Regions from separate parts of the Candidatus Sulfurimonas baltica genome, predicted to be linked through region 1. Evidence: riboswitches for the same ligand, from Rfam matches in the RefSeq annotation. Region 1 holds a riboswitch; the other holds the start of a gene.
What was found. A riboswitch is a leader RNA that binds a small molecule or an ion and turns the genes downstream of it on or off. The one in region 1 is predicted to bind cyclic di-GMP.
Positions count from the first base shown of each region.

Region 1 (14,943 bases):
GTTTGATATTGTTAAGACTTTAAAAGAGTTGTTAGTAGGCTATGCAGAGTTTGATATGTCAAAACTTGAGGCATTCTTTTTAGAGAGAGTTAAGCAGTACTTTAAAGTAAACCCCTCAATCATTGTAGCTGTTTTAGCTTCTGGAGAGAGAGAACTTTTAGCCATGGGTAAAAAGATAGAAGCTTTAGAGACTATGGTAAACAGTGAAGGTTTCAGTGAATCTTTTTCAACATTTAAAAGAGTCTCAAACATCACTAAAGATATTAATATGTCAATAGAGATGATAGTTGATCACAAGCTTTTTGAGCATGAAGCGGAAAAAGTTCTACATGTAAGATACATAGAAGTCTCTACATGTAGATATAACTCTTATGAGGAGGAGCTAGATGCTCTCTTTGGTCTTAAGCCTGAACTCGACAAGTTCTTTGAGGATGTTATGGTAAATGCCGAAGATGAAAGTGTAAGAAATAACAGAAAATCTTTACTAGCTTCTATCTATAAAAGCATCTTGAAGATTGCTGACATAAAAGAGGTGAGTGTAGCATAGAGGGGGAGGATTCAGCTAAACTCTGCTGATTCCCTTATCTACGATAATCTCTATTATCTTGTTATATGAATATCCATGTTCAATTTCGAATGCTTTAACCAGATAGCTAGATTCATCTTTTATATCTGGAAGTAGATTTGCTCCCATAAAAAAGCAGTGTCCATAACTGTTTGTTTTAATATCTATTTGTGCAAAGTCTCTTGCTCCAAGATCCATAAAAGCGTTAACAGCAATATTTTTAACCCTGCTTACAAGCTCGCAATCTTCAGTTTTTAGGAATTCTTCTTTCTTCTCTGCTCGTGTTTTTAATCCAAGAACTTTAATTCCATTCTGTGATTTAGTCGGTACAACTTCAATTGCACTCACCAGTAAATCACCTTTTTTGTTTTAATAAGAGCAACTGTAAACTCTTGGCTCTCAAGGTACTCTTCAACTAAAACAGGCTCATTATATGTAGTATATAATGATAAAACTTTACTCTCAAACTGCAAATAATTTGTAACATAAGATAAATCGTCAATACCGTTGCCATAGGCAGAACTATTTGGTTTTATAAACAGTGGGTATCTTATCGGTATTTTGTTGTCATTTATATATTCGCCGGGAGTCGCTGTAAAATAATTTGCTGTATTGTGACCTTGCTCTTTTAAGTAAGATTTTGTTAATGCCTTGTCGGAGTCATATTTTAATGCCTCTTTTGATGAGCCTGAAAAATTTATATTGTTTGTTTCAAAGTATTCAGAGAGGCAAATATTTTCTTCATTTTCAATAAAAATGTTTTTTTTAGACAAAATCACTAAGTCCGGCTTTCTTTGCACAACGTCTTGTAAGTTTGATTTATTTAAACATATACTCACTCTTGCTTCGTGACCCATTACTTGAATTGATTTAATAATAGCATCATATGTGCCTGTATCTGTTGATATAATTTCTATATTCATTGTTGCCGACTCTCTTTATGGTTAAAGATGACTATCGCTTTGGATGGTATCCAGCAATCAGCTCATCGCATCTATCAGATTTTCTCGATATTAGAGTAAACCACATTTAAAAAGGTTCTAGTGCGTCTTGGTTGGGGGGGGATTTAATTATAAAAAAATGAAAACTACATCTTAGAAAAAGAAAAAACTCGCCCGCTTACATCCAAAAAAGGAGTTTGCATAGGAATGAAATTGTACACTCTAACCGCTTAATATATAGTGTGATTGTAAAGCAAAATCCAGCTATTCAACTCTACCTAATAGTGTCTTCTTTGATGTTAATGCTTTTATAAGTGCATTTTTAATTGACAAATATGAATCTTGATTTTGATCTATAATTTTCTTATCTCTATTCTCTTGTCTTTTTAAAGAATCAATTTCTCTTTTTATATCTGTATACTCAGTTATTGTGCTTGAATCAGCAAACTTAGAAGAGAGAATAGATTGCTTTTCTTTTAGATGTAATAAATAACTTTTAAGTGAGATTATTTCATTTTTTAATACTTTTTTCTCATTTTCATCTTTTGATGAACTTAAAGTCTCTGTGTATAAATTAAATTTTTTCGTGTCAGAGTTAATATTTTGAGATAAATTTTCTATCTCTTTTTTTAATCTGCTGTTATATTCTACAGGGGAAATTCCACCAATATAAAACTTAGAGATATCATTATTTAAATTATCAATCGTTTCATGTATATTCTCTATGGATATTTTTGCTTTAATATAAATCCTTACTATAGACATTATTGACGTAATATTCCATCTCATCCCATTTTCCGCTTCTATGCGTGGAACAGTGTATTTGTTTCCATCAAGAACAACAACATCCAAAGAATAATATTTTAAAAAATCTATCATATACTTATTTGATGAACCAACTTCTTCTAGTATAATATCTGCTATATAACCAAATACTTCTTTGAAATGTATTCTAAACAGATAGCCTGCAAACCCTTTGAAAAACTCATTTTGATTATCATATGAGTCAGTTAACTGCTCCATTATAATTGTTTGAATCAATGAAAATGCATTTTTTTCGTAAATTATATTATCTATGTTCTTAGATAAAAAATATGTATCAACAAACTCTTCAGCAGCAAAATAAAAAAAATCTTCATTATCTTGTTGTGAAAAAATTTCATCATTAAATGATTTGAGTTTAGCCTCATCTATGCCATTATATCTTGCTGCAATAGTATTTTTTTGATTGTCAGCAACTTCTTCTACAAGAAATCCGTCTAATAGTTTTATAATTATTTGATTACTTCTAATAATTACAATATCACTCTCTTCAAGTTCAAAAGCTTCTCTTACAGCAAATTTAATCAACTCTTTTTTATTTATCTCTTCATTCTTAATGTTGTTTACAAAATATATTATTTTGTCTTTTACATCTTCTGGGATAGCAATTAAATCATCTTTGCCTTTGTAATCATATTCGATTAGCTCCTCGTTTTCCTCAATAATATCAATAATAGAATCTAAGTTTAAACTATTTTTTGGCTCTGTTTTGTACTCGAACACTTTTATACGTATTGTATTTTCTGAGAGCTTTACTAATGGGTATCCAATAGGCTCAAAGTACTCTTTAAATGCATGTTTAATCTCCAATTGATTTTCGCTGTTTGAAAAATAGTCGCTTGGATAGTTTTTATTTAGATATGAGAAAAAATTTTCATTCTCAAAATCACCCCACTTAAAATCAATAGAGGGTTTAGGTAAATTTGTTTTTAGATAGATTTTTAATTCTGAAGCTATATTCTTCATTTTATTCCAATAGTAACTTAATGTATGAAGTAAACAACTGCTAAATTAAATAGAAGAAGTATCTGCAATCCGACCATCTTTTAGTAAAAAGATTCGTAACTTTCCGTCCTTACTTCACAATAAGTTTGGCTTTTTTTTATTTAGTCATTGTACAATATAATGTTTTAATTTATTATAAAAATTATTTTGAAGATTCTTATGTTAAAATTATATAAAAAATACAAGGTGAAGAATGAAATTAATATTTTTATTATTATTAGCCATAGGATTACTACACACTGAAGAGCTGGACGACTTGTTAGGAACTTACACACACAATAGTGACCTTTCTCAACAGACAAAACTTGAAAGTGGTGGAGCAGTTACTATCTTCACAAGAAAAGATTTAGATATTATGCAGGCTCATAGTCTAAAAGATTTATTAAAATCACACCCCATTGTAAGATACAAAGAGAGTCGCGGCGGAATTTCTGATATGTTCAACAAGGGTTCTTCGGCATTTTTCTCAAGCAGTAGTATACGTTTATATATTGATAATCAAGAACTTGTATCATCAACATTTGGAAGCGGTATTACAGCTTCTAACAATATTAACCTAGATAGTATTGACCATGTTGAGATATATACACGCTCACCATCTTATGAATTCTCTACTGAGCCAACATATATACTAATTAAACTCTATTCAAAAACTCCTGAGCGTGACAGAGGCGGGAAGTTAAATCTAAACTATGGAAATCGTGGATTCAATCAACAATCTGCATATTATGCAGATGAGCTGAAGGACTACTCTTATGTTACATATGTATCTAGAAGTGATGACAAAAAAAAGGAGTATTCAAGTCATAATATTCCAATAAAGCGTGATTCTGAGAGTAATTCATTTTTTGGTTCAATATATACTAACTACAATAAACTCCAAGTTATGGCAGGAACATCAAATCTTGATACCTCTATAGCGAGAAGTCCCACAGCTACCTATGAGGTCTCAACAGGTCATTATGACTATTTAAATATAGGTTATGAGACAACATATTTTAAAAATATATTTATTTCTGTAAATAATCAATTCACGCATATCTCCGGAGAGAATAAAGAAGCTGCAGCTGCCGGTTTTGATGAGTCACCTTACTCTCCAGATCTTGATTTTGATAGAGAAGAGGGTGTTTTTACTGCAGAGATAAAGTATACAAATGAATCAGATTATAATCGCTTAATTGCCGGAGCAAAGTTTCGTAATAAAAGTTTTGAGATGGTAGAAGCTAAAGTTGATGGTGTTTTAAGTTCCAAGGATGATTATAGTAGACAATCTATTAGTACTATTTTCTTAGAAGAGAGATATAGCATCTCCGATAATAATATAATAAGCGCAGCTACCCAATATGCTATTGTAGATAATAACGGAGGGATTAAAAATGAAGATCTTTTTCAATTTCGTTTAAGTCACACATATATTTATGAAAAATTTGTTTTTAAATCTTTTGCATATAGAGTTGAGTCATTAGTTGAGCCTTATATATATGTAGATTTTCCATGGACTGAACGACCACTTGATAATCAAGTCTTAAATGCGATTAGTGAGGAGATAAAGTATATTGACGGAAAAAACGAAATAGAGTTTGTAGCTACCTACGGTGTTACCAAAAACTTATTTCAGCAACTCCCATTTGCAAAAAATAATCTTGCAGTTAACCCATCAGGAGCTTTTACAAACAGTAAAAATGATGTAAAAAACATATCTACATTTTTGGAATATACTTATAATTTTGACATAGACAATAAACTTGTCTCAAATGTTTCATATGCAGATATAAGAAATTTTAATAACAAATCTATTGCTGCTTTTGTCCGCTCACTAAATAGAGTTGGAAAGTTTGATATTTTTAATGAGTTGGTTTACAATAGAAACAATATAAATAATAAATCTTATTATGATTACAGTGCAGGTGTAAAATATCGTTATACGAATGACGTAATTCTTTCTTTAAAAGGTGAAAATATTTTTAATAGGGGTTATGAAGATAGTTATTATAGAGTTGATCCAAACACATTTTTAGCAGAAGAACCTATAAATATATCCCCCGTTGAACAACGGTTTTTTATCAGTATGGAGTATATGTTTTAAATGAAATTAATTCTGTTTGTACTTTTAGCACTTGAGCTATCTGCTTTTGATACTGCTACTGCCTCTAAGATATTTGATAAAATATTTCATGCTATGGTGCCAAAAGAGAATGTTATTGTTTATACAAGTAATTATGAGTATAAAGTAGTTATTGCTAATGCTCCAAATCTATCTTTAAGCAGCGAGATTGAGAGTGCTGATATTATTTTAGTTGATTCATTTGAAGAAGTTCCTAAAAACAGTGAAAATTTACTGCTTTTTACAACATCACATGTAGTATATACGTCCAATAAAAATGCAGTTGGAGCTTTTTATTGGTATAGAGGGCATATAAAAATTGAGTTTTCAAAAGCAAGGTTGCAAAATAAAAAAATATCACTTCCAAAAAGTTTTGATAAATACATAAAGGATGGTGAATAATGTTTAAATTCAAAACTATACAGACTAAGGTGATATCTCTTTCATTCGCCATTATTATCTCGTTTTTTGGTATTAATTTTTTGTTTCAGCTTCATAAAATAAAGGAGTATGCGTTTGAAGTTATTCAGAGCAGTAATAGCATTGTAAATGATTTACTTGTTGAGCATACAAGCGCATATGTTTACAATCAAGACAAAGTAAATATTCAGCTAAGCATTGATTCCATTAACAGTGATTATATAAATTCCGTATATATTCTTGACAAAGATGGAGTTATTTTAGCAAAAAACAAATCATCCAATATTGTTCATGAGGTACACCCCAGATTTGAGGCACTTTTGAAAGAAGAAGAGAAAAGTATTAAAAATACAGAGGAATACATAGTCTTAAACACCTTCTCTGTGTTGGATGTCCCTATCGGTTATATGATCGTTGAGGCTAATTTGGATGCTTATTATGATTACGTAAAAAGAGAGACAACAGAGTTTATTATTGAAGGGTTGTTACTCATCGGTATATTTTTTATAATCTCTTATTTTGTAGCAAAATCTATAGTTTTGCCGATAGAGGATATTGTTAGAAAATTGCAAGATACAAAAGATGATGATTTTTTGATATTTCCTACTCAAGATCAAAAAGAGTTTCAGTATCTTGGGGTAAATATTGCCAATAAGCACAATAAACTCCTTGAGTCAAAATCAAATTTAAATACAATTTTCAATATGACTACAGACGGAATTGCAGTTATTGATAAAAATACAAACTTTCTTTTTGTAAACAGAGCCTTGAGTGAGATTACCGGATACTCAAAAAACAGACTCCTTGAGATATCTTTTCTTGAGTTTATATCTGCGGATTTTAAAGACGAGATGGTAGATAATATTAAAGATGTGTTTTATAAAGGGTCACACCATAATTTTCAAAGCAGCTGTATTGTTAATCATGATAATATTGTCGATGCAATTATTAGCATGAGTCTGATGCCCGACAGAAAAACAATTATGCTTGTTTTAAAGGATGTGACTCAAGAGAACCAATATAAAAGAGAAAAGCTAGAGCAAGAGCGTAAGTTTATAGAGCAGACAAGAATGGCTCAAATGGGAGAGATGATAAGCATGATTGCCCATCAGTGGAGACAACCGCTCTCTTCAATCTCTGCAACGTCCATGAATATGATGATTAAAATTCAACTTGGAGAGTACAACCTAGAGACGAAAGAGGGGAGAGATGAGTGTGAAAACTCCTTTGTAGGGCAGCTTGAAAAAATTGAAATATATACACAAAACCTAACTACTACAATAAATGATTTTAGAAATTTTTATAAACCAAACAAGTTGCCTGTGCTCACATCACTCAAGAGTGTTGTAGAAAAATCTTTAAAAATAATCGAAGGTTCACTTCATAATGACAATATTAATATTATCTATGATTACAATTTTAATGAAAAAATAGAACTTTATGACAGTGAACTTATGCAAGTTGTTTTGAATATATTTAAAAATGCTCAGGACAATTTTAAAGAAAAGGGTATTGAGAAACCGCTGATTAAAATAACCACAAAAGAAAGAAGTTTAATTATTTGCGACAATGGCGGCGGAATACCGGAAGAAATCATGAAAAATATATTTGATCCGTATTTTTCAACAAAAGACGAAAAAAATGGAACAGGGCTTGGACTCTATATGTCCAAAACAATTGTAGAAGACCACCACAAAGGAAGCCTACATGTAGATAATCAAGAGGCTGTAGAGGGAGAGGGTATTGGCGCTTGTTTTACAATAAAGCTTAATTTGTCTTCACAATCGATGGAGGGTTAGTTTTAAAGGCTCTCTTGAATGAATTTGCCCTTATGTCTCTAAGTTTTCCAGTTGCAATTGCCGGTAAAAAATATGCAACCTCTTGACTCTCGGCAGCATCGTGGTTATTGTCATACATAAACGCAATATGTTTCCCAAGTTTTGCAGCTTGTGCAGAAAGATTTCTGGCATAGGCGATGATGTTTTTGTGATGTCTGTCATATTTGTTTCCTGAAGCAAAGAAAACAAACTTGCCGCTAAGACGAATATTGAGGTAGTCTTGATAGTTAAGCTCTTTATCGTAGCGAGTTAGCTGATTGCTTGTGTATCTGTCTAAATCACCATCAAACTCTTCTAATATAGGTGTTGGTTCTATATTTGGTTTGTTAAGACCGAAAAGATATTTGATCTCTATAAGTTTGCCTCTGTATCCATCTTTGATAGCCGAAGCGAAAAGAGTACAGTTTTTATCAAATGCAAGCTCATCAAATTGACCCTTAAACTCATATCCTTGCCCATCTAAGCTTGCATTGTCTTTATACCCTATAGGTGCTATTGTAGGATTGTATAAAAAGATAGTTCCAATAACAGTTTTACGTTTGTGTTTAAGCATCTGCTCTAATTGTTCTGAATCGATTGTCTCATCACTCTCTTGAATGTAAATGTACTGCTCTACAATATACTCTAAATCTATTTTTCTTGAAAATTTCCCAAATGCTTGCATATAATTGTCCTATAATAATTATTCGAATTATACTATAATTCCGCTCAATAAGGTTACGAATGATATATACTCTATTTTTACTTTTTACGTTTGGTGTTTTAGCTTTTGTATTTTACCATTGGCAGTACTTTATGGTGTTTTCACCAACTTACTACCGTGAAGAAGAGCTAGACGATGACTTTGAAATACTTAGTATTAAGACAGATGATGGGGTTGAGCTTGAGGGTGTTGTCTATGAGCCAAAAAGTTTGTACAGAAAACTCCCCAGTATAAATTCGACACTTCTTTTTTTTGCAGGACGCTCTCACGACAGCGTAGGTCTTATTAAAAGACTCTCATTGTTGTTCCCACATGTAAGAATAATCACCTTCAACTACCGCTCTTACGGAAAAAGCGGTGGAGTTGTTAATGAAAAAAATCTCTTAGATGATTCTCTCAAAGTAGCTCAAATAGTTAAAAAAAATTATGGTGATTTTTATGTTTTAGGCTTCTCTATAGGCTCATTGGTTGCTGCTTATGTAGCGAGTAAAATGAGTGTTGCAGGTCTGTTTATGGTTGGACCGTTTGACTCTATTGCCTTACTTGTTAAAGAGAAGTACGGTTTTAATATGCCATGGATTTTGAGATATAAATTTGATAAAACTAAATTAGTCTCAAAAATAGATGCTAAGACTTATGTTTTTGCGAGCAAAGATGATGAAATAACATATATAAAAAATACAAGAAATTTAAAACAATATGTAAAAAACTTGGTACTCTACAAAGAGTATGAAGGGTTGTCACATAAAGAGCTTCTTTGGCATGAGGAAGTCTCAAAACATATAAATGAGGTGTTGGAATAATGGAATTTGGATTTTTTTTAAAGAAGTTTATAACTTTTTTTGTTGAGCCTTTTGGCATGATACTTATAGCTTTTGCTATTGGCTTTTATTTTTTGTTTAATGCAAAGTATAGAGTTGCAAAAGTTTTTCTAGGCTTTGCGCTTGGGCTTTTACTCCTTTTTTCATACCATCCGTTTTCAAACTTTTTAGTGAAAAATTTGGAAAACCAATATCCAAAATATTGGTATAAAGAAAAAATAAAATATATACATGTATTGGGAAGCGGACATAACACAGATGAATCTCAGCCATTATCATCACAAGTTGCAAGTAAACGAGTGCTTGAGGGTGTTATAATCCATCTGCAAACACCAAATTCTAAACTTATATTTACAGGTTATGAGGGGGATACAAATGTTTCCAATGCCCAGATGAATGCCTCTTTGGCTCTTGCGCTGGGTGTTAAGTCTGAAAATATTATAGTAAATCCAAAACCAAAAGATACAAAGGAGGAGGCTATTTTTACGAAAAGTTTGATTGGAGATGAAGCTTTTGTCCTTGTAACATCGGCAAGCCATATGCCTAGATCTGTAAAGCTTTTTAAATCACTTGGCTTAAACCCAATTGCTGCACCTACTGACTTTCATAAAAGAGATGTTAACCTGTATTTTACACCACCCGACATTGACAACCTGTATGACTCAAAAATTGCCATGCATGAATATTTCGGAATTTTATGGAGTATGTTGAAAAAGTAAATATATTAGTATTTAATTTTGGCTAAATAAAGACCATTGCATTTAGCAGGTTTAAGCTTGTGATTCTCTACGCATTGTAGCTTTTGAATAATCTTATCTGCATCTAGTGTAAGGAGTGCTCCAACAATAAGCCTTATCTGACTTCTTAAAAAGCCGTTTCCTTCGAAATGTAGGACTATATACCCTTTATGCTTATAAGCAAACGCTCTGTAAATAGTCCTACATGTAGAGTTTACATCACTTCCTGTTTTCATAAAATATTTAAAGTCAAATTCACCTCTAAAGAGCTTTATATTTTTCTCAACACTATTGAAATCTATAGAATCAACAAATGTAACATAGTTACCCTCAAAAGGATTGCTATCGCCTTGTTTTATCAGGTATCTATAAACTCTTTTTTTAGCACTATATCTGGCATGAAACTCACTCTCAACCTCTTTTATATGTTTGATAACAATTGAGTTTGGAAGCATCTCATTTAGAACTTTTTTAAGTTTTACAAGGTCATTCCAAAACTCCGGTAAATCAACATGGCAAACCTGACCTGTGGCATGGACACCTCTGTCTGTTCTTCCGCTGGCTATAATCTTTGAATCTACATGTAGTTTGTGAAGTACATGTTCCAGATTTCCAAGTATGGTGTTTGGAGAGCTTTTTTGTGTCTGTGAACCTAGAAAATTTGTGCCGTCATAGGCTATTGTTAAAGCACATCTCATAAAACACTAAAACTTTGCAACAATCGTTTTTCTGTAGATGAAATATGTTGCAGCTAGCCAAGCGGTAATAAACAATGGAATAGTATAGTATGAAAATTTACCCTGCAACCCAAAAGCAAGAACATCATAAACTAAAATTCCCAAAAATAAGTATAGATATATTTTCCCTTTTTGATGTCTTACATGTACAATTCCTATGCTTGCAACCAAAAACAGGCTTATCAAAGGAAAGAGACTAAGTAAAATATTTATTATAAATATTTTTTTGTAACCAGCACCACTTTGAAGCCAGTACTCAACAGGTTTTTTATAATCTAGAACATTCGTTTTCATTGTATCGTTAATAAACATTGTTTGAAAGTCTATTTGTGTAAACTTATCTTTCGAATAGCTGTAACCCTCCCCATCGCTCAGTTTTAATCGCAAAATTCCAGAGTCATTAATAATTTCTGCTTTTTTTGCCCCTATTAAAACCTCTTCATTTTGTTTTTTATTAAATAAAATAACATCAGAGTAGCTTTCATCCCCGTTATCGCTTCCAATATAGAGTAGCCATTCACCAAATTTATGACCAAATTCCGAAGCTGAGAGATTGAATTTTGCTTCACTTGTCTTATATGAAATAAAGTTTTTTGATAGAACTTTGGCATGTGGAAAAAGTACGAAAAAATTAAATAAAAGAATAATACATAGCATAGCTGCAGGTTTTAGCAATGTTTTTAGTATAAACTTAGGCTCTATGCCGAGTGCAAACAGCACAACAATCTCATTGTCATTTGAGAGTTTAAACAGGGTTAAGGTAGCGGCTATAAAAAAAGAGATAGGAAGCGAATAAAACAGCAGTTCAGGGATTATGAAAAAAAAGAGTTTTGTCATCTCCCATATTGACAGCTGTATAACAGCTGTATATGTAGCCAACTTTATAAGAAAAACTACAGAAGCTATGGCAAAAAGAGGGATAAAAATAGATAAAAATATAACAGATAAAGAGTCTCTTATATATTTTTTTAGTTCATGCATTAGTAAAGAGCCTCAATATATGTTAATACAGAGCTGTCAAATATGTAAACTAAAAATGTCGATAAAACCAAAAAAGGGACAAAAGGGACTGTTTGACCTTGCCCATATCTGTTTACAAGAAATATCATAATAGGAAGTGCTAAGATGGCTGAAAGAAATATAGCTGCAAGTGTTAGTTTTATTCCAAGAAGTGCACCCATTGTTGCTCCAACCATTATGTCACCTTCTCCCATAGCTTCTATAAATGGGTATGTGTGATAGTTTTTTGTCCAAGGTGTTATAGTTTTTTTTGCATATCTATGTGCAGATGATGTTAGGTGGTAAGATAGAGCAAACCTCAAAAGAGTAAATCCACCGGCAAAAAGAAGAGCATTCTGAAAGTTTGTGAAAACTCCGTGTAAGCTCCATGCACCGATTATTGCAAAAAACATAGCCAAAAGATTTAGCGAATCTGGAACCATCTTATACTTTAAATCAATCATAGAGAGAGATAAAAGCATAAAGAAACTGAGTGCTATAAAAACAACAGGAGTGCTAAAACCAAACTTGTTTACAAGCAATAAAAATATCAATCCAGATATCAGTTCTACAATAGGATACTGAACCGATATCTTAGCAGAGCAAAAAGAGCATTTTCCTCTTAAGAACAACCAAGAAAATATTGGTATATTGTGCCAAGGTTTCAAGTTGTTTCCACATGTTGTGCAGTGGGAGCCACCAAAAATTATGCTCTCATCCTTGGGAATTCGTAATATGATTACATTTAAAAACGAACCAAATAGCACACCGAATATAAAAGAAATAGTTAGTTCCATTATTTTAAGCCTCCAAAGCGTCTCTCAATTTTTGTAAAATCTTTAATTATTTTTTGTAAATCATCTATTGTAAAATCAGGCCAAAGAATATCTGTGAAAAATAGCTCAGCATATGCCGCTTGCCAAAGTAGAAAGTTAGATAATCTATGGTCTCCGCCTGTGCGAATAAGTAAATCTACATCGTGCTTACAGTCAAGTGCATTGAAGAGCATTGCTTCTGTAATATCATCTTCACAGTTTTTAATTTTATTAACGGCTCTTAATATCTCATCTTGAGCCCCATAGTTAAGCGCAAGTGATTGAACCAAGCCGTCACAATGTGAAGTTTTTTCTTGAACGTCTTTTATTGTTTTTTGCAGAGATTTTGAAAAAGCTCTGGTGTCACCAATAGGCTCAAACCGCACATTGTTCTTTAGATAAGCAGAAAGCTCATTTTTTAGATATGTTTCTAACAGCTTCATTAAAAACTCAACCTCTAGCCTGGGTCTTTTCCAATTTTCTGTTGAAAAAGCATAAAGCGTTAATCTCTCAATATCTTTATTTTCAGAACAAAATGCTGTAATCTCTTTAACAACATTTGCTCCAGCTTCATGACCTTTAACTCTTTTTTTACCTTTTAGCTCTGCCCATCTGCCATTGCCATCCATAACAATTGCAATATGTCTTGCTTTATTCATATGCAAAGGTCCAAAAGAGAGTTAAGATTAGCAATATAAAGAGGCTCTATAATATTTACAACAGAGATGTCTACATCATAAGAGAGGTTTTTCATATCATTTTCCAAAAATTGTTTAGTTTTATCAAAAGCAACATTTAGCTCAATGCTAACTCCGCCATTTTCAAGTGAAATAATACCTGAAATAGGTCCCAAAAGTTCAAGTGCCGCATAAAAGTTTATTTGACTCTTCTTAGTTTTCTTATTGTACCTTTTTTTAAATTGTAAAACAGAAAAATAGCCATGATAATTGAGTGGAATTGTCACAGTCTGATTGTGCAAAGAGAGTAAAAGGGCAGATGTGCTTGAAAATTCCTCTTTAGTCGATGCAACGCTTAAATGTTCAAGTAAGTTTTGCTTAAGAGTATTTTCCGGTTTCGCAGATGAGAGAACAGTTCTTAAATCTTTCAGCGAATATTCCAAATTTGTGTGTTGCATATTTTTAAGTAATGCAGGATGTTTTAAGAGTTGAGATAGTTGTGGTGTTGAATCTTTCGATTGTGTGAGTTGAGACCAATATTTTGCACCTTCGCTGAGTGGCTTGTCACTCTGTGCTGTAAGTGTTTTGTTGTCAAGCAAAACACTATATTTACCATCTCCTAAAGATTTTAAAATATCAACAGAGACTAGCTTTATAAGAGCTTTTGCCTCATTTGGATTTGTGCTGATCAACTTAACCAAAGAGTCTATTTGTGATATATTCATTTGGTAATTATTTGTGCATACTTTTTGCGTGTTCTAAAATATTAAACGCAACACTAAGTTTATCAGAGAGAGGGATTGACTCTATCTTGTCTGGAAGAATAAAATCAACCTTGTTAGTGTCAGTCCCAAAGCTAGATGAGTCTTTTAAGATATTTAGACAAACTGCATCAACGCTTTTATTGTCAATCATATTTGAAGCATTTTTAATTGCGTTGTTTGAGTCCATTTCAGCCTTAAAAGCAATAGTGGTTATATCTGTTTTATCAATAGAATTTAATATATCAATATTTTGTTTAAGTTTGAGTTCCCACTCATCACCTAAGGTCTCTTTTTTCAGTTTTCCCTCCTGAGCGTAAGCAGGTACATAGTCACTGACAGCCGCCGCCATAAAAAGGTATGGTTTTTTCTGTATAAGACGAATTTTATCATCACTCATAAGTGAGGCCTTTGATAATTTCCCTTTTTTTGCAATGCGTATAGAGTCACTTAAATACTCAAGCATTTCATCTGAACTTTGAACATCAATAGTATGGAGATCTTTTGGCAGATTGTCTTCAAATTTAGTTGAGATTAAATTGACATCTGCCCCTTTGCAGTAGAGTGCCGTAGCTAGAGATGAAGCCATTTTACCACTTGAGTAGTTAGAGATGTACCGTACATCATCAATCTTTTCTACAGTTCCGCCACCTGTAACTATAACTCTTCTATCGCTCCAAAAATCATCTTTAAGCATAGCTCTTGCGCAGTGCCAAAATATATTTATAGGTTCAGCCATAGCTCCATTTCCAACTGCTTTACATGCAAGCTCTTTAGTCTGGGTATCTACAAGCTCATAAGAGGCTATAGCCAACATTTTAAGGTTAGCTTTTGTAATTGGATTTTCAAGCATATTTGTGTTCGCAGAGGGTGCTATAATCTTTACATGTGGGTATGCCAAAGCAGTCTGTAAAAGCATATTGTCGGCTATAGCATTTGCCAGTTTCGCAATTGTATTGGCAGAGCAGGGCGCTATTACAAATAAATCTGCCCACTCC
Region 1 covers NZ_CP054492.1:1,364,948-1,379,890, reverse strand. Annotated here, with positions in the region: gene glyS (glycine--tRNA ligase subunit beta) at 1-547, shown strand, start outside; gene HUE88_RS13995 (hypothetical protein) at 563-913, opposite strand; gene HUE88_RS13990 (D-alanine--D-alanine ligase family protein) at 910-1,488, opposite strand; gene HUE88_RS06930 (hypothetical protein) at 1,771-3,294, opposite strand; cyclic di-GMP riboswitch class I at 3,355-3,434, opposite strand; gene HUE88_RS06925 (TonB-dependent receptor plug domain-containing protein) at 3,527-5,419, shown strand; gene HUE88_RS06920 (hypothetical protein) at 5,420-5,839, shown strand; gene HUE88_RS13865 (sensor histidine kinase) at 5,839-7,656, shown strand; gene HUE88_RS06910 (hypothetical protein) at 7,625-8,359, opposite strand; gene HUE88_RS06905 (alpha/beta hydrolase) at 8,419-9,201, shown strand; gene HUE88_RS06900 (ElyC/SanA/YdcF family protein) at 9,201-9,938, shown strand; gene truA (tRNA pseudouridine(38-40) synthase TruA) at 9,944-10,654, opposite strand; gene HUE88_RS06890 (LptF/LptG family permease) at 10,661-11,674, opposite strand; gene HUE88_RS06885 (prepilin peptidase) at 11,674-12,489, opposite strand; gene HUE88_RS06880 (di-trans,poly-cis-decaprenylcistransferase) at 12,489-13,166, opposite strand; gene HUE88_RS06875 (hypothetical protein) at 13,163-13,909, opposite strand; gene coaBC (bifunctional phosphopantothenoylcysteine decarboxylase/phosphopantothenate--cysteine ligase CoaBC) at 13,917-14,943, opposite strand, start outside.

Region 2 (14,943 bases), 1.0 Mb from region 1:
TCATCAATAACTAATTGAATGTTTTTGTGAAGCTCATTTACAATCCACAAATGATCATTATTGCAACCAGCAAAAATATACTGTACTGATTTTTTCTTTATCGGCGTAAATGTTATTTCTAAATAATCAGATACTTTGAATGACTTTTTTTTATGGATTTTATGAGTGTGCTTTTTTAATACTTTTTTCGTTTTTTTAATAACACCGTCTTTACTATCTACATGTAACGGTTTGGAAAGTATTATTGATATATATGCAGAATTTCTATAATCAGTGTGCTTAAAAGTAGAAATTATTTTTTTTATTTTTTTAATGAGGTGTATTTCAAAGTTTTCTATACTAATCAACTTCTCACCATTTATATGGTTTCGATTGAGTCTCCTAACCTCTACTGCTACTTCATTGTCAAGAAGAAAATCAGGGGTGACATTTCCAAGTGGCTCATGCTCTAATTTTGTATAGTCTAAAGTTTGTAAATACTTCTTTGCTCTTGTTTCGTCTTTATTTTCTTGTCTGCTCATGGTTTTGTATTTTATCTGAAAGTGGTAAAAATAAAAATAATATGCAAGGAAAAGTTTTGTAAATTTGTAAAAGAGGTTAAAAAGTTAACCCTCACAAAATGTGAGAGTTAAAAAAAAGAAAGTGACTACAGTTTATTTTCGTGTTTACCAAGATATTCAGCTACACCCTCAGTTGTTGCTTTCATACCTTCGTCACCTTTTTGCCAACCGGCAGCACAAACTTCACCATGCTCGTCAGTAAACTGCATTGCATCTACCATACGAATCATCTCGTCAATATTACGGCCAAGTGGTAAATCATTGATAACTGAATGACGAACAATACCTTTTCCATCTATAAGGAATGAACCGCGAAGTGCTACTGCTTCACCAAAAAGAACATCATAGTCTTTAGAGATTTGTTTTGTAAGATCAGCTACAAGAGGGTATTTGATACGACCGATACCACCGTTGTTTATCGGGGTTTCTCTCCATGCAAAGTGTGAAAACTGGCTGTCTACAGAAACACCTATAACATTCACGCCACGGCTTTTGAAATCTTCAATTCTGTGAGAAAATGCAATGATTTCAGACGGACATACAAAAGTAAAGTCCAACGGGTAAAAGAATAAAACTGTACCTTTTTCACCAAAATTTTCTGATAATTTAAAATCTTCTACTATTGAGCCATCTGCTAAAACTGTTGTCGCTGTAAAATCTGGAGCTGGGTTTGTTACTAACATATTATAATTCCTTGAAGTTTTTTTTATTTGGAAAATTCTAACAAAATTTCATTTACAAATAAATTATTTTAAATGATTGAAAATTATATAAAGAATTTTTTTATATAAAATATTAAACCATCTGCTTAGAGAATAAATGAGATTCCAAATCAAGTTTGGAATGACGACACCTCCGTCACCCTGAACTTGATTCAGGGTCTAGTGGTTTAAATTACACTAAGCACTAATGTTTTCGCCTCTTCTTGTATGAGAGAGAGATGCTCTTTAGAGATAAAACTCTCTGCATATATTTTGTAAATATCTTCTGTTCCTGAAGGACGTGCCGCAAACCAGCCATTTTTTGTAGTAACTTTTAGTCCACCTATAGACTCATTATTTCCGGGAGCTTGCGTGAAAATACCATCTATTTTCTCACCTGCTAAACTCTCTGATACTATATCATCAGGAGATAGTTTTTTAAGTTTTGCTTTTTGCTCAGGTGATGCTTGAGCATCACTTCTCTCATAGTATGAGACACCAAACTGTGATTCTAACTCTTTATATATTGTGCCAGGGTCTTTTTTAAGTTTTTCTGTAATTTCAAAGGCAAGAAGATTTAAAATAATTCCATCTTTGTCGGTTGTCCAAACAGAACCGTCTTTACGTAAAAATGAGGCGCCGGCACTCTCTTCCCCGCCAAAACCTATACTTCCATTGCTTAGCCCGTCTACAAACCACTTAAAACCAACCGGTACTTCAATAACCTCACGGTTAATTGATTTTGCAACTCTGTCAATCATAGAACTTGAAACAAGTGTTTTTCCTATTTTAAGTGAAGATGACCAACTCTTACGGTATTGAAAAAGATACCAAATAGCAACAGATAAATAGTGGTTAGGATTCATAAGTCCAACACTCTTGGTAACAATTCCATGACGGTCAAAGTCCGGGTCATTAGCAAATGCTAGGTCATACTTATCTTTAAGTGCAATCAGTGATGCCATAGCATAAGGCGAGGAGCAGTCCATCCTCACTTTTCCATCATGATCACATGACATAAAACTAAATGTAGGGTCAACATCTTCATTTACAATTTCAAGGTTAAGGCCGTAAATCTCATTTATTTTTTTATAAACCTCTATCCCTGAGCCACCCAGTGGGTCAACACCAACATTTAGTTTACTTGACTTTAAAAGATCCATATCTATTATGCTTGATAACGCTACTACATAAGGGGTGATGAAATCTATTTGAGCTACCTTATTTAATGCCTCTTCTGCACTCACTTTTTTTACACCATTTAGAGAATTTTTCAGATACTCATTTGCATTTGCTTCAATAACAGAAGTTGCATCGGTGTCAGCTGGACCTCCGTTTGGTGGGTTATATTTAAACCCTCCATCTTGGGGAGGATTGTGCGATGGAGTGATTACAATACCATCGCAAAGCTCTTTAGAGGTTTTGTTTGCCTCTATAACTGTAAAAGAGAGTACGGGAGTTGGAACATAACCATCATCTTTTGCTATTGCACAATCAACACCATTAGCTATACAAACTTGCAGTGCAGAGATTTGCGCAGGCGTTGAGAGAGCGTGTGTGTCTTTTGCAATAAAAAGTCTGCCGTTGATACCGTTACTTTTTCTATAATCACAAACAGCCTGCATAGTAGCAAAAATATGTGCTTCATTAAAGCTGTTTTTAAAAGATGAACCACGGTGACCTGAAGTTCCAAAAGCAACCAGTTGAGAGCTTTCTAAGACATTTGGCGTTTTTGTGTAATAATCAGAAATAAGATTAGGAATATTTATTAGATTAGAAGAAGAAACTTTTTGTCCTGCATTTTTATGTATCATAAAGTAGAGCTCCATGTTGATTTTTTTTATTTAAATTTATTTACGATTGTATATAAAAACACAAGAGAATACAATAAAAACTACGTAAAAAGCTTTATTTAACATACTAAGATATACTTTCGGTGATTTATGGAGCTGGACTCTGTATATCAATAAGGAAAATCGATGACGAAAGAGTATATATTTACTTCAGAGTCTGTAACAGAAGGGCACCCTGATAAGATGGCAGATCAAATCAGTGATGCAATTTTGGATTATATTATTGAACATGATCCTAATGCACGCGTTGCGTGTGAAACACTGGTATCAAATGGTTTTTGTGTAATTGCAGGCGAACTGAAAACAACGGCTTATGCCCCAATGCAAGAGATTGCAAGGAAAGTTATTCAAGAGATTGGGTACACAGATGCAACTTATGGGTTTGATTATAGAGCTGCAGCAGTTTTAAATGGTATAGGTGAGCAGTCACCTGACATCAACCAAGGTGTCGATCAAGCAAATGGTGATATTGGAGCTGGTGATCAAGGGCTTATGTTTGGTTATGCCTGTAGTGAAACAGATGTTCTTATGCCTATGCCAATTTACTTGGCTCATCGCTTGACCAGAAGGTTGGCAGAGGTTCGTAAAGAGGGAATTATCCCTTATCTTCGTCCTGATGGGAAAGCTCAGATAAGTATTAAATATATAGGTGACAAGCCTGTTTCAGTTGAAACCGTAGTTATTTCAACGCAGCATGCTCCTGATGTTTCGCAGGAGAAAATACATGAAGATGTTATAAATGAAGTCATTAAGCATGTGATTCCTAGTGAAATGATGCATAAAAATACCGTTTTTCATATCAATCCAACTGGAAAATTTGTAGTTGGCGGACCTCAAGGTGATGCGGGACTTACTGGTAGAAAAATAATAGTTGATACATATGGTGGTTCTTGTCCTCACGGCGGGGGCGCATTTAGCGGAAAAGATCCAACCAAAGTTGACAGAAGTGCTGCTTATGCTGCAAGGTGGGTAGCCAAAAATTTGGTTGCTGCTGGTGCCTGTGATAAAGTCACTTTACAAATTGCATACGCGATTGGTGTTGTTCAACCAGTTTCTATTATGGTAGATACGCATGGAACGGGTAAAGTAGAAGAAGAAAAAATAGAAAAATGTGTAAAAAAACTTTTTGACTTATCTCCAAAAGGTATTATAGACTCCTTAAATCTTCTCCGTCCTATCTATAGAAGGACAGCAGCCTATGGTCACTTTGGAAGGGAAGAGGATGGTTTTACTTGGGAGATGACAAACAGAGCAACAGATATTAAAGAGTACTTGGAACTTTAATAGTAATCATTATCAAATCTCCTAGTGTTTAGGAAGATTGTTTATGTTAAAAGTGTAACAAATTAATATAATTAGACTCATATAAAAGATATTTTAGCTATCTTTAAAAATCTTTTGTTAAACTTACTTCGAAATAAAATAACTAGGAGAATCCTAATGGCAGTAATTATTAATGATACATGTATTAACTGTGGTGCTTGTATAGATGAGTGTCCAGTAGAAGCGATAGTTGATGAGGATGATAATCCAACAGATGAAGAGATTTACTATGTGTATGGTGACAAATGTGTAGAGTGTGTTGGTCATCATGATGAGCCAGCATGTGCTACTGCATGTCCTACTGAAGGATGTATTACATGGGATGCTATTGGTGAGAGTCCAGAGCATCGTGATGATATTACAGACGACCAACGTTCAAATAAAGAGCCTGTAGTAGAATAGTCTTTTTACATATTACAAAGTGGAAAACACTTTGTAATACCCACTTTTTACAATTCTTACGAAATTTCTTTTCCATTTAATTTATAATAAACTCTTTTTTAGATATAATTCCATCCTAATTTTATAGATATAACAGGAGATTTGATGGAACGTACACTATCAATAATAAAACCAGATGCCGTAGCTAAAGGTGTTGTAGGTAAGATTTTAGACCGTTTTGAGAGTGCTGGTCTTAAAATAGCAGCAACAAGAAAAATTCAACTTTCTCGTGTAGATGCAGAAGCTTTTTATGCAGTTCACGCTGAAAGACCTTTTTTCGGTGATTTAGTTGATTTTATGATTAGCGGTCCAGTAGTTGTAACAGTTTTAGAAGGTGAAAATGCAATGCAAAAGAACCGTGATCTTATGGGTGCTACTAATCCTAAAGAAGCTGAAGCTGGTACAATTCGTGCAGATTTTGCTGAAAACATAGATGCAAATGCAGTTCACGGAAGTGATTCTGTAGAGAATGCAGCTGTTGAAATCGCATTCTTTTTCTCTGAAAGAGAAATTTCTTAAGTTTTTATGAAAGTAATACTTAGAAAAGTTGGACAAACACCAGTAGATTTTGAAGTAAAATCTGATGAAATAACTTTTAAAGGTTATTTACAGTATGATGCCAACAAATTAATTTTGCTCAAAGCAAAATTAAGTGGAAAAATCACTACAGACTGCGATGTCTGTGCTGAAGAGTTCAAGCTTGATGCTGATGAAGATATAGAATTTTTTATCTCAGATGGTATTTATGAAAAGAGTGAAGAAGCTTTATTGGATGTTGTAGAAGTATTAAACTCTGCAGTAGATATGCAAGATCTCATGAATTCGGAAATAGAACTTATAAAAAGCGACTATAACAGTTGTGACAATTGTAAAAGTTCTTAATTATAAGAACAAAAATTTAAACAAAGGAATATATAATGGCAGTACCTAAAAGAAGAGTATCTCATTCACGTTCAGCGAAAAGAAGAACTCACTATAAAATAACTTTAGCTAAACCAGTTAAAGATAAGGATGGAACTTACAAACTTCCACATCATATCAACCCAACTACTGGTGAGTATAAGTAGTCAATGGTAAAGATTGCTATTGATGCAATGGGCGGGGACTTCGGTCCCGAACCAATTGTTAAGGGTTGTATTCTAGCGCTTAAGAAAAAACAATTCATTCCTATCCTAGTAGGAAAAAAATCAGAAATTTTACCTCTGTTACCAAAACGTTATAGAGATAAGATTTCTATAGTAGAAGCAGATGACGTTATATCAATGAGTGATGCTGCTACTGAGGCTATAAAGCGCAAAGAAAGTAGCATTTATATAGCTATTGAACTAGTTAAAAATGGTGAGGCGGATGGTGTTGTTTCGGCTGGTCATAGTGGCGCTACTATGACACTCGCAACTCTTAGACTCGGACGTCTTCAAGGCGTACTTCGTCCTGCTCTAGCTACATTAATGCCTACGAAGCTTTCCAGACGCTCAATATTATTAGACGCGGGTGCAAATGTTGATTCAAAAGCTGAACACATTGCTCAATTTGCTGTTATGGGTGGATGTTACGCAGAAGATTTGCTCAAGATACAGACTCCTAGAATTGGGATTCTTGCAAATGGGGAAGAGCCATCAAAAGGAAATGATGTTACAAAAGAAGCATTTAAACTCTTAATTGGATATAAAGGCTTTAAGGGTAATGTTGAGGGTGGAGATATTTATAATGGCAGTTGTGATGTAATAACTTGTGATGGTTTTGTGGGAAATCTAGTCCTAAAAGCAAGCGAAGGTGTCGCGTCTACAATTACTGGTCTAATCAAAGACTATATTAGAAAATCACCAATTGCTATAACGGGTGCACTTTTAATGAGAAAAGTTTTCAGACTTCTTAGAGCGCAGATGGATTATGCAGAGATAGGCGGAGCACCACTTATTGGTATAAAGGGTTGCGCAATAGTAAGTCACGGCAAAAGTAACCCTAAAGCTATACAAAATGCAATTTTTCAAGCAATAAATTATGTTGATACAGGCGTTAATGAGCACATTATAGAGAGACTTGAAGTCCTGAAAAACAAGGAAAAATAATGGCTTATGCTGCCTTTAGATCTATCGGTGCTTATGTTCCTAGTAAAATTTTAACAAACGAAGATTTATCTACAATGGTTGATACTTCAGATGAATGGATCACAAAAAGAACCGGTATAAAAGAGCGCCATATAGCGCACGAAGATGAGTTCACAAGCGATATGGGTGCAAAAGCAGCTGAATTAGCAATACAGAGAAGTGGTTTAGCTAAGAGCGACATAGATATGGTTGTTTGCGCTACTATCTCTCCAGATTATTTTTGTATGCCTTCAACTGCTACTATAATTTCAACTAAGCTTGGGCTTGGCAACGTAACAGCATTCGATATCTCTGCAGCTTGCACAGGTTTTGTTTATATTCTTTCAATTGCTAAAGCATTTATTGAATCAGGGATGAAAAAAAATGTTCTTATAATCGGTGCAGAAAAATTATCAGCAATTACTGACTATACTGATAGAGGCACTTGTATTCTTTTTGGAGACGGTGCTGGCGCTGCTATAATTTCCGCAACAAATGATAAAGAAGAAGCTATTATTGATGTTCACACTGGGTCAGATGGTGCATATGCAGATTTACTAATGACACCTAACGGCGGAAGTGGTTCTGCTCATGACTCTTTAACTCAAGAGGCTTCAAGTTGTTTTATGCAGATGAAGGGAAATGAGACATTTAAAGTAGCAGTAAGAACTTTGACAAAAGATGTTGTTGAGATTTTAAAAGAAAACAATATCCAAAGTTCTGAAATAAAACATTTCGTACCACATCAAGCAAACTACAGAATAATTAAAGCAGTTGGTGATGCTCTAAAACTTAATGATGAGCAAGTTGTTCTTACTGTTGAAAAATATGGAAATACTTCCGGCGCTTCTATACCGATGGCAATAAACGACATCTATGAACAGGGGAAGCTTAAAAAAGGTGAACTTATGCTCTTGGATGCTTTTGGCGGGGGGCTAACATGGGGTTCAGCCCTAGTCCCATTTTCACCACTAAAATAACACTTTTGCCCAATTTCGGCGTTAGAGGTTAATTTTCTATCGTCACTCACATAAGTGAGTTCCTCAATAAAATTAACTTCTACCTTGAACTAGAACAAAACTGAAAATTTTAATGTCGAAAATTATTGGCTTTTGTATTTTATAAATTCTCTAAAGCTTTTTTTACATTTTTATGAAACTCTTTTTCATCTGGAAGCTTTAAATCACTTTCTCTTAATTTTTCTCCCCACATAGGGTTTGGAAAGTAACTGTCCTCTTTAAATCTAGCCATCACATGTATATGAACTCTTGGAAGCATATTCGCAAAAGATGCCATATTTATTTTAGCGGGTCTGTAGTACTCTTTCATCTCATATTCTATAATGTCATATACTTCCCAAAGTTTTGTTCTTAAACTTTTTGGAACATCACCTAACTCTTTGTAGGCTTGTTTTGTAAATATCTTAAGCCATGGTATTTCACTATCTTCTGTTTCAATATATATATCGTTGTCTTCGTAAACTATCATTTAAAGCCTTTCTTAATCAATTATAGCAATTTTTATTCTAACCCAAATAAATCCATAATATGAATTCCACTCTCCACTTGTAAAAAAATATCATTTTTTTCAGAAAAGTAACAGCGGATTAGGCTGTAAAATTATGCTTCACATGTTTTAATTCCAAATTTATTCAGATGTTGACACTTTTGGCAAGGTTTACTGTTTTTTTTACAATAGTATCCTGTAATAAGCTTATTAAGAGATGGGTTTGTCAGCGCTTTGTTTTTCATTTCAAACTCTCTTCATAAGCTCGGTATCTTATTTTTTGGAGGAGATTTTGGAACTGCTCGTTTACCTTGAGTATTAATCCTCTGGCATGTGAAACTACTTTACCCGCTATGTTGTAGAGTTTGTATCTAATTGTTTTAATGGTGTGCTTTTGAAGATTTGTGTCCAGTATCTGTTTAAACATCAAGAAAAGGTTATACGCAAGTGTTCCTATTAAAAAGTAGAAAGCATTTGCCTGTGTATTGGATGTTGGAAGATAGCTCATATTAAAACCATTTTTTAACTCTTTAATCTTATTCTCACTTGTTTCACCTCTTTGACGGTGCAGTTTAATAATCTCCTGCGGGCTTAAATTATTATCATTAGTGGCGATACAGTAGTAAATCTCATCTTGATATTGCATCATCACTTCATCGCCTATATAGCCCTTAAGCGTTGGGAGTGTAGGTGTTATATCTTTTTTAATTACTATCATTCTAAAAGCATTATCTGTATCACACATCGTGTGCATAAACTCTGCTACTTTCTCTCTTTTGGAAAAAGTTTGCCAATCATCATCTTTAATATCTTTGATTGAATCAAATACATTTTTATTCTTTTTAGCTGTTACAGTGAAAAAAATATTTTCTTTATCGCAGTGGTTAAAAATAGCAGCTTGATACGAAGCACTATCGGCCCTGAATCTGTCAAACTTCACACTAAAAGGGAGCTGTGCTTGACACTGTTTAAGAAACTCCAGGTTTTTACTAGCAGGTGCCTCATTACCCTCTCGGAAATCTACATCAATCACATATCCACTGTTAATATGTCCAACCATAGGCATATAACCAGGTGCATCTTTATATGACCACTTTGCTGTATTTTTATGAGCTTCAATAAATGTAGCGTCTATGTCTAAAATAAGCTCTTCATTTTTGAGTGATTTTAAAAATCGTTTGAGAAATTGCTTGTTGATATTTCTTACTCCATCGGTGCCAAGTGCAGCATGTCTGTGAAGATACTTTGTAAATGCTCCTGCTGTTGGAATATTTTTCATTTTTAGCAGTAATGAGAGCGCGCTATCTAATCGTATCTCTTTTATATCATCTAAGACTCTGCCTCCGCTATGGAGCATCAGAATAAGTGGATAAATAAATTCAAACGGAGTGTATCCGTTTGGATGTTTGGCTAAAGGAATGTTCGTGTTGCAAAGTGCTTCAAGGTTCATACCCTTAAGATACTCCCCAAATATTGCTACACCTGTTCTAGGAGTTAATTTTTCGTTTGTAGTTTCGATATTGAAGTTTAATATTGTTTGAGGCATAATCTCTCTCGTGCAGAAAAAGTTGCACCCGTTGGGTGAAAACATTGAGTGTAACTTTTTCTTGTTAAAGTACCTAATTATAGAGCAAGTCGGCTTGTTGTCTAATTTGGTATGGAATTATTGGGGTCTAAAGAAAAGATTATACTAAAAATAGATAAGATGTAAGATTGATAAATATTAGAAAAAGCCAACCTTGTTGCGAAGCAAGCACGGAAAGTTATGGGTCTTTAACAGATCGCCAGACTGCCTAGGTATTTACACCTCATTTTCCTTTATCTATCAAAATTTTTTAATAAGTATAATTGTTTTTAGTTTTGCGTGTGCTTTTCTGACATTTATACTTATTGGTATGGAGGAAAATCATGAAAACTGTAGTATTCGTCATTATGACATTTTTTATGTTTAGTCCCTTAGGAGCTTCATCTGATACTCTTAAGAAGAAAGAGTTTGTTTTAGATATATTTGCAAATGATTTCATTGACATAGAGCCAATAAATTTTGGCAACTTTGTGTTTAAGATTGATATATCTAATAGTCTATTGGAACTTGAAAATAGGAGTGAAAAAAATAGTAGCTTGATTAACAGAGTTGTTTTTTGGGTAAATTATGAATTTTAGTCTTATTGAAATTTGTACATGTAAAACAGAAGGATTTACATGTACATAGAGATATTTAGTCTCTAGTTCTGTTACGGTTTCTATCACCGCCGCCAGAACGGCTTCTGTCACCACCAGTAGAACTTCCGCCGCCAGCAGAACTTCCACCACGGTATCCACCGCCAGAACTAGCACCACCTGAACGATTTCTATCTCCACTACCGCCAGAACGATTTCTATCTCCACCGCCACCAGAACGATTTCTATTTCCTTTATAACCGCCACGGCCGCCTCTACTATCATTTCTACTAGCAGCACGCTCTAAAATAGCAGCTAATTTATCAGCTGGTATACCGATAGTATTTGGACCTTTTACCGCTTGTCTATCTAAAATCATGGAAACAAGTTTAAACATAATAGTAGCTTCATCTATGTCCTCTTTTAACATGTCAAGAATTTGATGAGCTTCATCATAGATGTGTTGGTCTTCTATTGTTTTAACTATTGATTTTAAGTTTAAAGCTCTTAAATCATTTTTACTTGGAACAAATGCATGAGTCATTGTAGTTCCAACTTTTGATTTGATTCTTTGAAGTTCTTTAAACTCTAATGGAGTTAAAAGCGTAATAGCCTTACCTTTAGTTCCAGCACGGCCAGTTCTACCAATACGGTGAACATAAGACTCAGGGTCAAAAGGTATGTGATAATTGAAAACATGAGATATATTATCTACATGTATACCACGAGCGGCAACATCAGTAGCAACTAAAACTTTAACACTATTGCTCTTGAAACCTTTAATTACAGTTTCGCGTTGGCGTTGCTCCATATCTCCGTGAAGACCATTAGCTAAGTATCCAGCATTTGATAGAACATTTGAAAGTCTATCAACTTCACTTTTTGTTCTACAAAACACTACACATTTTTTAGTATCTTCAGCATCCATAAGACGGATAATCGCATCATCTCTCTCAGATTCTTCGATTACATAATACTCTTGAGATATATCTGTATTAGTTGTCTCGCCTTGAGTGATAGATATAAACTCTGGATTATCTAAGATTCTTTCAGCTAGAAGCTTGATAGGTTTAGGCATAGTTGCTGAGAATAAAAGTGTTTGACGATTTGTTGGAAGATATGAAAAAATTTCATTAATATCATCTAGAAATCCCATGTCAAGCATCTCGTCAGCTTCGTCTAGTACAACGATGCTTGGAGCGAAATCTTTAACTAGATTCTTTTTAAGAATATCTAAAAGTCTACCCGGAGTTGCAACAACAACACTAGCACCTCTTTCGATAAGGTCGATTTGTCTATTGTAAGAGCTACCGCCATAAACAGTCACTGTTCTAGCATTTATATTTCTACCATATTTGAACATCTCATCACTAACTTGAGTAGCAAGTTCACGAGTTGGAGTTATTATTAGTATGCTAACACCACTTTTTGGATCGATATTGTTTAGTGCAGGAAGACCAAAAGCAGCTGTTTTACCAGTACCAGTGTGTGCTTGACCAACTATGTCACGACCAGCTAATATAAATGGTATTGCTGCTGCTTGAATAGGGCTAGGAACTGTAAAACCTGCGTCTTTAACTGCTCTTAGTATATCTTTGTTTAAACCTAAATCATCAAATGTGATTGTTGGCTCTTCATTAATTTGTTCTGCGTTTGTTTGTGCATTTTCTTGCATCGTTATCCTTTAAATAGGAGCTGATACAAGATTGCCTCATTTGGCAATGCACCTTCCCCTAAACTATTTGTGGAATTATACCCAAATATAATTTGTTTTATATTTAAAGATTGTATATTTAAAATTAGTTAAGTTTATATTGTGTAAATAAATGAAGATATTGTTAATAATATGGTAATGAATTTAATTTTTAGATATGATACAAGTATGAAAATAGAGACACAATATACATATGAAAAAATATGGACAACAACAAATGAGGCTGATCTTCTTCGGATGATTGAAGAGGAAACTGGCAGTGCTGATACTGCTAAGGGAACACTGGCTTATATAAAAGAAGCTGTTAAAGCAGGCAAAACAATTAGTGTTGGCGATTGTAAGTTTAGAGAGAAAAAGCAAGGGTAAAATAATGGAAAAAGAACTTGAAGAAGTTGGACATTTTTATAATATAGTTATTGACTTTATAACTAACTATAGTTTTCAGATAATTGGTGCGATTATTATCTTAGTTATTGGTGTTTTTGCCTCAAAGTATATACACAAATATGTTTTAAAACTACTTTTAAAAACAACAATAGATGAGACAATAAGTGGATTTATAGCCAATTTTGTAAGAATTACAGTAGTTGCTATGATGGCTGTTTTAGCACTTGGAAAGCTCGGGATTTCTATAGCTCCATTTATTGCGGCAATTGGTGCTATTTCTTTAACTGCTGGTTTGGCTCTTCAGGGGAGCGTATCAAATTTTGCCGCTGGTATTGTTCTTATTGCAACAAAACCTTTTAAGCTTGGTGATACAATTAGGGTTCATGATGTCTATGGTGAAGTTCAAGAGATTAAGTTGGCATATACTATTTTAGTCAATGAAGACAAAGAACAGATCACTATACCAAATAAATATATGATAGGTGATGTTCTAGTAAATTCATATTCATACCGCATAGTTGAGGGTAGCGTTGGAGTCTCGTATGACACTGATTCAAAAAGTGCAATAGAGCTTATTAAGTCTATGCTATCTACATGTAAAGATGTCTCAAATGAAAATAAGCCAATAGTAGGTATAGAAAAATTTGGTGCTAGTTCTATAGACATTGGTTATAGATATTGGGTTCCCACAAATAGTTTTTATAAAACACAATATGAAGTAAATCTAAAAGTCTTAGAGGCGCTTACTGAAGCTAAAATAACAATACCATTTCCGCAAACAGAGGTTCGTATGATAGGGGATAAAAAATGATGAACGATATAGCGAAACTTATTTTAAGATTAACACTTGGAATAATGATGCTTTTTCACGGTCTTGATAAGATTATTAATGGAATAAAAGGTGTTAAACATTTAGTTGTAAATGCAGGGTTGCCAGAATTTTTTGCTTATGGAGTTTATGTTGGAGAGGTTGTTCTTCCACTCCTAATTATAATTGGGCTTTATGCCAGAGTCGCATCGGTTATATTGGCATTCAACATGATAATGGCAATCTTTTTAGCCTATCATAGCTCTATATTTGAACTAGGTAAGCATGGGGCACCGGTAATTGAGTTGCCGTTTTTATACTTTATTATTTCTGTTGTTGTTTTCTTGCTTGGAAGTGGAAAGTACGCTGTAAACAGCAAGTAAAAAATATCTACATGTAGAGCTGTTTAGAGGTGGGGAACTTTTATATTGGAGTTTAAACTCCATCCAACTGCAGCCATAATAGCTATTACAGCAAAAGCAGGTACAAAAGCATAAGTAGCACCCAAGTAAACTAACCAAAGCAAAATTGCACCAAGAGGCGTAGGGACTCCTGTAAAAAACTTATCAACTTTACCAGCCTCTGCGTTAATGTTAAAGTGAATAAGTCTTCTAAGCCCTGAAATCACATAATATATACTTACAACGCCTGCAAATAAAAGAGATATGCCCGAGAGTGAAACAGAGTAAACAGCTTGAAATATTAAAAATACAGGAACAAGAACAAAGCTTAAAAAATCTGCAAAGCTGTCTAGTTGAACACCAAACTCATTTGACAAGTTGTATTTTCTAGCTATCTTACCATCAAAAATATCAAAAGCACCACCAATCCATGCTAGTAAAATTGCAATAAAAAAATTGTTATGAGTTATAAAGTAGGTTGCTAGCAGGCCAGCTGTAATATTTACAAACGTAAAGAGGTTTGCCAAGTTGAAGTGTGAAGATGGTTGATATAAAAATTTCATTAGTTACCTTTGTTTGCGCAATTATATCATTTAGTAATTAAAAAAAATCAATTTATATATGATTATAGATTTTTTAAGATACAATCTTGGTTATAAAATGTATCGCAATTGTGACATTCTTGCATAAATCTTGTTATGTTAAATTATATGGAGAAAAAATGTTAAATAATTTTAAAATAAAGAATATTATTATCGCTGTATCAGGCTTGGTGTTTGCGATATTATTTATTAGCTTTTTTTTAAACCATTATAGTGTACGTGACATAGAAAAAAAATCTAATGAACAGATAGAGGTGGTTTTGCCAAATATCTATGACTTTTTAGAGTTGCAACTAAGTGTTGTTCAGATACAGCAGTGGTTGACAGATATCTCTGCTACAAGGGCAGCAGAGGGTGTTGATGATGGTTTTGATGAGGCAGCAAAATACTTTAAAAGTGC
Region 2 covers NZ_CP054492.1:323,142-338,084, forward strand. Annotated here, with positions in the region: gene HUE88_RS01570 (hypothetical protein) at 1-521, opposite strand, end outside; gene HUE88_RS01575 (peroxiredoxin) at 647-1,243, opposite strand; gene pgm (phosphoglucomutase (alpha-D-glucose-1,6-bisphosphate-dependent)) at 1,450-3,075, opposite strand; gene metK (methionine adenosyltransferase) at 3,241-4,398, shown strand; gene HUE88_RS01590 (4Fe-4S dicluster domain-containing protein) at 4,555-4,839, shown strand; gene ndk (nucleoside-diphosphate kinase) at 4,984-5,397, shown strand; gene HUE88_RS01600 (DUF177 domain-containing protein) at 5,404-5,760, shown strand; gene rpmF (50S ribosomal protein L32) at 5,796-5,945, shown strand; gene plsX (phosphate acyltransferase PlsX) at 5,949-6,947, shown strand; gene HUE88_RS01615 (beta-ketoacyl-ACP synthase III) at 6,947-7,945, shown strand; gene HUE88_RS01620 (HIT family protein) at 8,085-8,453, opposite strand; gene HUE88_RS13945 (hypothetical protein) at 8,585-8,716, opposite strand; gene HUE88_RS01625 (IS1380 family transposase) at 8,713-10,017, opposite strand; cyclic di-GMP riboswitch class I at 10,194-10,268, shown strand; gene HUE88_RS01630 (hypothetical protein) at 10,380-10,634, shown strand; gene HUE88_RS01635 (DEAD/DEAH box helicase) at 10,690-12,306, opposite strand; gene HUE88_RS01640 (hypothetical protein) at 12,484-12,711, shown strand; gene HUE88_RS01645 (mechanosensitive ion channel family protein) at 12,716-13,543, shown strand; gene HUE88_RS01650 (DoxX family protein) at 13,540-13,923, shown strand; gene HUE88_RS01655 (CDP-alcohol phosphatidyltransferase family protein) at 13,947-14,504, opposite strand.
Region 2: linked by a shared signal. The riboswitch ahead of HUE88_RS01630 (hypothetical protein) and the one ahead of HUE88_RS06930 (hypothetical protein) in region 1 are both predicted to bind cyclic di-GMP.